One region of the Brachybacterium sp. GCM10030252 genome, then DNA from elsewhere that is predicted to be linked to it. Evidence: predicted binding sites of a transcription regulator. Region 1 holds the regulator's gene; the other holds the start of a gene.
What was found. The regulator HrcA, encoded in region 1, represses chaperone genes, less so after heat shock. The targets are predictions, from matches to a motif close to TTNGCACTCGNNNNNNNCGAGTGCNAA.
Positions count from the first base shown of each region.

Region 2: the regulator HrcA is predicted to act here: its motif matches at 2,079-2,105, upstream of groES (co-chaperone GroES).

Region 1 is NZ_JBHTDM010000004.1:238,629-242,618, forward strand. It holds gene ACFQRJ_RS02775 (DUF4870 domain-containing protein) at 1-653, opposite strand, end outside; gene ACFQRJ_RS02780 (DUF3097 domain-containing protein) at 782-1,678, opposite strand; gene hrcA (heat-inducible transcriptional repressor HrcA) at 1,868-2,878, shown strand; gene dnaJ (molecular chaperone DnaJ) at 2,999-3,990, shown strand, end outside.
Region 2 is NZ_JBHTDM010000003.1:322,024-326,013, reverse strand. It holds gene groL (chaperonin GroEL) at 14-1,600, opposite strand; gene groES (co-chaperone GroES) at 1,623-1,919, opposite strand; gene ACFQRJ_RS01485 (metallophosphoesterase family protein) at 2,185-3,048, opposite strand; gene ACFQRJ_RS01480 (hypothetical protein) at 3,254-3,961, opposite strand.

The sequences.
Region 1 (3,990 bases):
GGCGTGTTGAGGTCGGCCGCTCCGGGCGCTCCGCCCTGAGCGCCGTGGCTCTGCTGCCCGTACTGACCCTGGGCACCGTACTGGTGCTGACCGCCGGGCTGACCCTGCGCGCCGTACGGGTTCTGCGGGCCGCTGCGGCCGGGGGCACCGCCGGGGTAGCCACCCTGTCCGGCACCGGCGCCGGCACCGGAAGCCGGCGCGGCGTAGTGGGGCTGGCCATCAGCCGACGGCGGGACCTCGTACGGATCCTGGGCAGCGGGTGAAGCGGGCACCCCGTACGGATCCTGTGCGCCTGCCGGTCCGGAGGCCGAAGGGTCCTGGGCGGGCGGCACCGAGGCGGTTCCGCCGGGCGAGGTGGCCGCGGACTGGGAGCCGGCGTCGTACGCGTACGGGTCGTGCGGGTGCAGGGCCGGATCCGAGGTGGGGCTGCCCACCTCGTCGTCGCCGGCGGGACCGCGAGGCGACGCCTCGGTCTGCCCGGCGCCGGGCTCGTCAGCGGCCGCGGACTGCGAGGCCTCGGCAGGGCCCGCGCCGGGCACGGACTGACCGGTCTCCTCGTGCGAGCTGCTGTCGGCCGGAGCGGGATCGGAGCCGGGTGCCGGAGTGGCGGGCTCGGTGCCGAACGGATCGTGTGGATGCGGAGTCTGGCTCATGATTCCCTCTTCGAGGACGGGCCGGCCCCTCGGGCCGGCGTCGGGCTGACACGACCAGCCTAACGAGCGCAGTGGCCCAGGTCTCCAGGGCGAACCGCCGGGTCCGGTGGGGGATTTCCCCCGCTAAATCAGCTGGGGTCGACCGTCACGAAGTCGATGAGCTCCTCGATGCGTCCGGACAGGGAGGGCTCGACATCTGCATACGAGCGCACGGTCGCCAGGATCCGCTGCCAGCCCTGGCCGACGTCTGCCTTGTCCGCGTGGGGCCAGCCGAGCGCGGCGAGCGTGCCGACCTTGATGTCGGTGCCCTTGGGGATGTGGGGCCACGTCGTCAGGCCCACCCGAGCAGGTCGCACCGCCTGCCACACATCGACGTAGGGATGCCCGAGCACGGAGACGTTGCCCCGCGCACCGGGAAGCCTCATCACCTCGGCGGCGATCCGCGATTCCTTGGAGCCGGGCACCAGATGGTCCACGAGGATCCCGAGCCTGCGGCCGGCAGACGGCCCGAAGTCCTGGACCCGCTCGACGAGGTTGTCGGCGCCTTCGAGCTGCTCCACGACGATGCCCTCGATGCGCAGGTCATGGCCCCACACCTTCTGGATCAGCTCGGCGTCGTGGGTGCCCTCGACCCAGATCCGCGACGCACGCGCGGTGCGGGCCTTCGCCCCCTCGACATAGACCGAGCCGCTCGCGGAGCGCTTGCGCACCGGGGCCTGGCTGCGCGGCGCGGGACGGGTGAGCACGACCGGCTTGCCGTCGATCATGAAGCCGGGGCCCAGCGGGAAGGTGCGGCGCTTGCCGCGGCCGTCCTCCAGCTCGACGATCAGCTCACCGGCGATCTTCTCGACGCGGGTGATGGCCCCGGTGAAGCCCGTCGAGGCCTCCTCGACGACGAGGTCGCGCTGCGCGGCGACCTCACGGGCCACGGGGCGGCGGCGATGATGAGCGGGCGGACCGGAGGAGAGCACGTCGGAGCCGTACCGGTCAGGGAAGCGATCGGATGCTGCAGGCACGCGCGACACCGTACACCGGTGGCGAACACCTCCCTGCGAGCCCCGCCGGGGACGCGTAGGATTGGCACTCGGCAACGGTAGGTGCCAGCCTCGTTCCCGGTGATCCGTCGGCGTCCAGGAGCCCGTCGGCCCGCGAGCGGCTCGAGCACCGGCCGGAAGCCGACATCGAGATCGAGATGTCCGTACGCAGAGCAGGAGGTGAGGGACACGGACGCCCGGAAGCTGCAGATCCTCGGCGCGATCGTCGAGGACTACGTCTCCACGCGTGAGCCCGTGGGCTCCAAGTCCCTCCTGGAGCGGCACGAGCTCGAGGTCTCCGCCGCCACCGTGCGCAACGACATGTCGGTGCTGGAGGAGGAGGGGCTGATCCATCAGCCCCACACCTCGGCCGGCCGGGTTCCCACGGACAAGGGCTACCGCGCCTTCGTCGACCACGTGGCGACGGTCAAACCGCTCTCGGCCCCTGAGCGCCGGGCCATCCAGACCCTGCTCGAGGACGCCGGTGACGTCGAGGAGCTGCTCGGTCGCACGGTGCGGCTGATGGCTCAGCTCACCCAGCAGGTGGCGATGGTCCAGTACCCGGCGCGCCGCCAGGCCCGGATCCGTCATGTCGAGCTGGTCAAGGTCGCCGAGTCCCTGCTGCTGATCGTGCTGATCACCGAGTCCGGCCGCGTCGATCAGCGCACCGTCCCGGTGCTGGCCGCCCGGCCTGCCGAGTTCTACGTGGATCTGCGCGACCAGCTGAACCGCTACATCGCCGGCCGCGAGGTCACCGACCTCGAGCGGCCCGTGGCAGACCTGCTGGAGGTCACCCCGCACGCGGACAAGGCCTCCGTCGCGGAGGTGACCGAGGCGCTGTCGGCCCTCGCCGCCACCCGCGCCGAGGACCGCATCATGCTCGCCGGGACCGCCAACATCGCCCGCTCCGCCGAGGACTTCGCGCGGGATGTGGAGCCGTTGCTGGACGTGCTCGAGGAGCAGCTGGTGCTGCTGCGGCTGTTCACCGAGATGCACGCCTCGCCGGGGTCCGTCGAGGTGCGCATCGGCTCGGAGCTGGAGGACCAGGTCCTCCAGCAGGCGGCCGTGGTGGGCGCCGGGTACGGTGCCGGCTCGCACCTGGCGATCCTCGGCCCCAGTCGTATGGACTACGTCAGCGGCATCTCCACCGTCCAGGCCATCGCCCGGTACGTCTCCCGCTATCTCGAATGACCCGCGCGTGCGCGCACGCCTCGCACCGCGTTCCCGACCGCAAGCAACCACCGCCCCGCGCCCGCTCGCCGCACGCCGCGACCCCCGGACGCCCCGACTCCCCGGTAAGGATCCTTCACCGTGAACGATGACTACTACGAGCTCCTCGGCGTCTCCCGCGACGCCTCCACCGAGGAGATCAAGAAGGCGTACCGGAAGCTCGCCCGCACCCTCCACCCGGACGTGAACCCCGATCCCGAGGCCTCCGAGCGGTTCAAGAAGGTCTCCCAGGCCTACGAGACGCTCTCGAACCCCGACAAGCGCCGCCAGTACGACATGGGCGGCGGCCCGGGTATGGGCGGCGGGTTCCCCGGCGGCGGTGGCGCCGGATTCGACTTCAACGACATCTTCGACATGTTCGCCGGCGCCGCCGGCATGCGCGGCCGCGGCCAGGGTCCGGTGCCCCGTCAGCGCCGCGGAGGCGATGTCCTGCGCCGGGTCAAGATCGACCTGCGCGACGTCGTCTTCGGCACCGAGGAGGAGGTCACCTTCCGCACCGCAGTGCGCTGTGAGCGCTGCGACGGCTCCTGCTGCGAGCCCGGCACCAGCCCCACCCGCTGCACCGCCTGCAACGGCAGCGGCCACGTCCAGCGCGTCGCCCAGTCGCTGCTGGGCCAGATGGTGACCATGGCACCGTGCCCGACCTGCGAGGGCCACGGCGACGTCATCGAATCCCCCTGCACCGCCTGCTCGGGCCACGGACGCACGCCCGCTGAGCGCAGCGTGACCGTGCGCATCCCCTCCGGCGTCGAGAACGGCACCCGCATCCAGCTGCGCGGCGAGGGCGAGACCGGTGAGGCCGGCGGTCCTGCCGGCGACCTGTTCGTCGAGCTCGCGGTCAACGAGCACGAGATGTTCGAGCGCGACGGCGACGATCTCGTGGTGACCATGTCCGTGCCCATGACCTCTGCCGCCCTGGGCGCGACGATCCCGCTGGAGACCTTCGACGGCACCGAGGAGATCGACGTCAAGCCCGGCTCCCAGCCCGGCGAGGAGATCACCCTCAAGGGCCTCGGGGTGACTCCGCTGCGCCGTGAGCGCCGCGGCGACATCCGCGTCGTCCTGGACGTCTC
Region 2 (3,990 bases), on a different contig from region 1:
GGTCAGTCCTGGATCACTCGTCCTCGTCGTCCTGCTTCTCGATGACGAGCGTCTCGGTGGTCAGGACCATGCCCGCGATGGACGCCGCGTTGCGCAGCGCCGAGCGGGTGACCTTGACCGGGTCGATGATGCCCGCGGCCACGAGGTCGACGTACTCGCCGGTCGCGGCGTTCAGGCCGTGTCCGACCTGAGCCTCCTTGACCCGCTCGACGACGACGTAGCCCTCGAAGCCGGCGTTCTCGGCGATCCAGCGCAGCGGCTCGACCACCGCGCGGGTGACGGCGCGCGCGCCGACAGCCTCGTCGCCGGTCAGGCCGAGGTCGCTCTCGAGAGCCGCAGCGGCCTGGACGATGGCGCTGCCGCCACCGGCCACGATGCCCTGCTCGATGGCCGCACGAGTCGCGGAGACCGCGTCCTCGATGCGCATCTTCTTCTCCTTGAGCTCGACCTCGGTGTGAGCGCCGACCTTGATCACGGACACGCCACCGGCGAGCTTCGCGAGGCGCTCCTGGAGCTTCTCGCGATCCCAGTCGGAGTCGGTGTTCTCGATCTCGGAGCGGATCTGCCCGACACGATCGGCCACGGCCTGCTCGTCACCGGCGCCGCCCACGATCGTGGTGGAGTCCTTGGTGACGACCACGCGACCGGCCTGACCGAGCACCTCGGTGCCGACGGTCTTGAGGTCCAGGCCGAGGTCGGAGGTGACCACCTGGGCGCCGGTGAGCACCGCGATGTCCTGCAGCATCGCCTTGCGGCGATCGCCGAACGCGGGAGCCTTGACGGCCGCACCCTTGAAGGTGCCGCGGATCTTGTTGACGACCAGCGTGGACAGGGCCTCGCCGTCGACGTCCTCCGCGATGATGAACAGCGGCTTGCCGCCCTCGACGATCTTCTCCAGCAGCGGCAGCAGATCCGCCACCGCCGAGATCTTGCTCTGGACGAGCAGGACGTGGGCATCCTCGAGGACGGTCTCCTGGCGATCCGCGTCGGTGACGAAGTGCGGGGAGATGTAGCCCTTGTCGAACTGCATGCCCTCGGTGAAGTCCAGCTCCATCGCGGTGGTCGAGGACTCCTCGACCGTGATGACGCCGTCCTTGCCGACCTTGTCGAACGCCTCGGCGAGCAGCTCGCCGATCTCGCGGTCCTGGCTGGAGACCGATGCGACGTTCGCGATCTGCTCCTTGCCCTCGACCTCGATGGCGATGTCGCCGAGCTTCTCGGAGAGCGCCTCGGCGGCCTTCTCGATGCCGCGCTTCAGGGCGGCCGGAGCCGCGCCGGAGGCGACGTTGCGCAGGCCCTCGTGCACGAGCGCCTGGGCCAGGACCGTGGCGGTGGTGGTGCCGTCACCGGCCACGTCGTTGGTCTTGGTCGCGACCTCCTTGGTGAGCTGAGCGCCGAGGTTCTCGTAGGGATCCTCGAGCTCGATCTCACGGGCGATGGTCACGCCGTCATTGGTGATGGTGGGCGCGCCCCACTTCTTGTCCAGGACCACGTTGCGGCCCTTGGGGCCGAGCGTGACCTTGACGGTGTTGGCGAGCTTGTCGACACCGCGCTCGAGGGCGCGACGCGCTTCCTCGTCGTAGATGATCTCTTTTGCCATGAGTTTCCAGGCCTCAGTTCACTCAGTTGTCGATGATGGCGAGGATGTCACGGGCGCCGAGGACCAGGTACTCCTCGTTGCCGTACTTCAGCTCCGTGCCGCCGTACTTCGAGAAGACGACCTTGTCGCCCTCCTTGACGTCCATGGGCACGCGCTCGCCCTTGTCGTTGAAACGACCGGCGCCGACGGCGACGACCTCGCCCTCCTGGGGCTTCTCCTTCGCGGTGTCCGGGATGACCAGACCGGAAGCGGTGGTCTGCTCGGCTTCGAGCGGCTTGACGACGACGCGATCCTCGAGGGGCTTGATGGAGACCGACATGGCGGCTCACTCCTTCATGAAGAGATGACTCTGTGAGTTCGGGGTTCCAGGGACCTCGATCCCGGTCGTCGTCGCGGTGCCGACCGGGGAAGATTCCTGACTGACAGCCTCTGGCACTCTCGGCCTTCGACTGCCAACGACGCCAACTCTAGGACCGAGCTGGCACTCGTGCAAGGCGAGTGCTAAACCGGGGCCGTCCCGGGCACGGCGGGTGCCTCGCCGACGGGTTCTCCGGGGCGACACCCGCGGGGCCTCGCGGACGGGCTCACCGGCCGGCGGCCTCCAGGATCGCCGAGACCTGTTCCGGCCCCATGTCGTAGACCGGCACGCTCATGTCGGCGAGGGTGTCTCCGGCGTTGGGGAACACGGAGGTGACCACCCGCGGCGCGTCCGTCGGGACCTCCCCCAGCTCGACGATGCTCATCCCCGACTGCGCCAGCGACTGCTCGTGATCCCCGGCGGTGACCGGGTCGACCACGTTGGTGATGCCCGGGACCACGTGCACGGGAATCCCCGCGATCGCAGCGGTCATCTCGTGGTGGTAGTGGCCCGAGAGCACGATCCGCACATCGGAGCCCGCCAGCACGCTCGCCAGCTGGTCGAGGCCGTCGAGGTCCAGGCCCCGCAGCAGCGTGGTGGCGGCGACCAGCGGCGGATGGTGGATCGCGAGCACGGTGCCGCCCGGCGCGGGCTCGGCGAGGACGCCGCGCAGCCACTGGAGCTGCTCGTCCTCCAGATGCCCGTACCCCGCGCCGGGGATGCTGGAATCCAGCACCACGATGCGGGCCCCGTTCTCCAGGCGGACGACGCGATCCTGGCTGGTCGCGCCCCGGTCACCCGGGGCGATGGTCTCGCCGTACGCGACGGAGACGTCGTGGTTGCCCATGGCCACCACGAGTGGGGCGCCCAGGGCGGCGGCGAAGGGATCGAGGATCTCGTGCAGCAGTCGGTAGCTGGCCGGGGTGCCGTCCTCGGAGGCGTCTCCGGTGTGGACGACTGCGTCGATGTCGGTCAGACCCTGGCAGCGCGAGAGCAGCCCGTGCAGGGCGGCGGTGGTGTCAATGCGGTCGTAGTGGCGAGCGGCCGGGTCGCCGTAGAGGTGGGTGTCGCTGAGGTGGAGGATGCGCATGGAGGCACGGTAGCCACCGCGGGTGACGGGCAGGTGAAGAGGGGCGGACGGAGCGGCCGGTCGGGCGGGGCTACCGCAGGTGCGGGCGAATTGGAGCCACCATGTGCACCGATAGCGCTATATAGGGGCCAGCTGTGCACATGCTGGCTCCAATCCTGAGCCGGCCCGGCCCGCCTGCCGGCCCGGTTCGCGTGGCCGGTCGGGATCAGCCGCGGGTTCCGGTGCTGTCGGCGGTGCCGGTCACGTCGGTGAGCCCGGGGTTGCGGCGGATCATGTACAGCCCGATGCGGACCAGGAATCCCAGTACGAACCGGTTGCGGGTCTTGGTCACCGGGCGCAGCGTCGCCGGCGGCACGCGGCGCAGCACGTCCACGATGCGCGGGACCTCGCCGCGGCGGGGCGGGGCCACGGCGGTGCGCCAGGGATGGCGCTCCTGCACCCAGTCGACGTAGCCGCGCAGTGTGGCTCCGTCGGCGCCGCGCCAGGATCCGGATTCGTACAGATCCTCGAGATCGGTGAGGCCGGCCTGGAGGGCGGCTCGGTCGTATCCGGCGAGCTCGGGGCGGATCTCGTGCTCATCGAGCGCGGCGAGGGTCTCGCACGCCAGGGGCATGCCGAGCCGGTAGGCGCGGTCGAGGTCGTTCTCGAAACGCGCCCGCACCTCCGGTGGCGTCTCGGCGGAGGTCCCGACGCCCGGCCGCTCGGCGGCGGGCGGCGGCTCCTCCTCGAGGGAGAGCTCCGGGTACTGCCGTCCGACGCGCCGGATCTCCTGCCACAGGGCGTCCAGCTCGGGCAGCCGGCTCACCGTCTCCGGGCGGACTCCGAGGGCCAGCAGCACCTCCTGCGCAGGCTCGCGCGGGGGATTTTCGTTGTCACGACGCCGGTTGCTCCCGGGCGCGGATGGCTGGGACACGTGGTGGCCTCCTGGCGATGGCGGGTGGT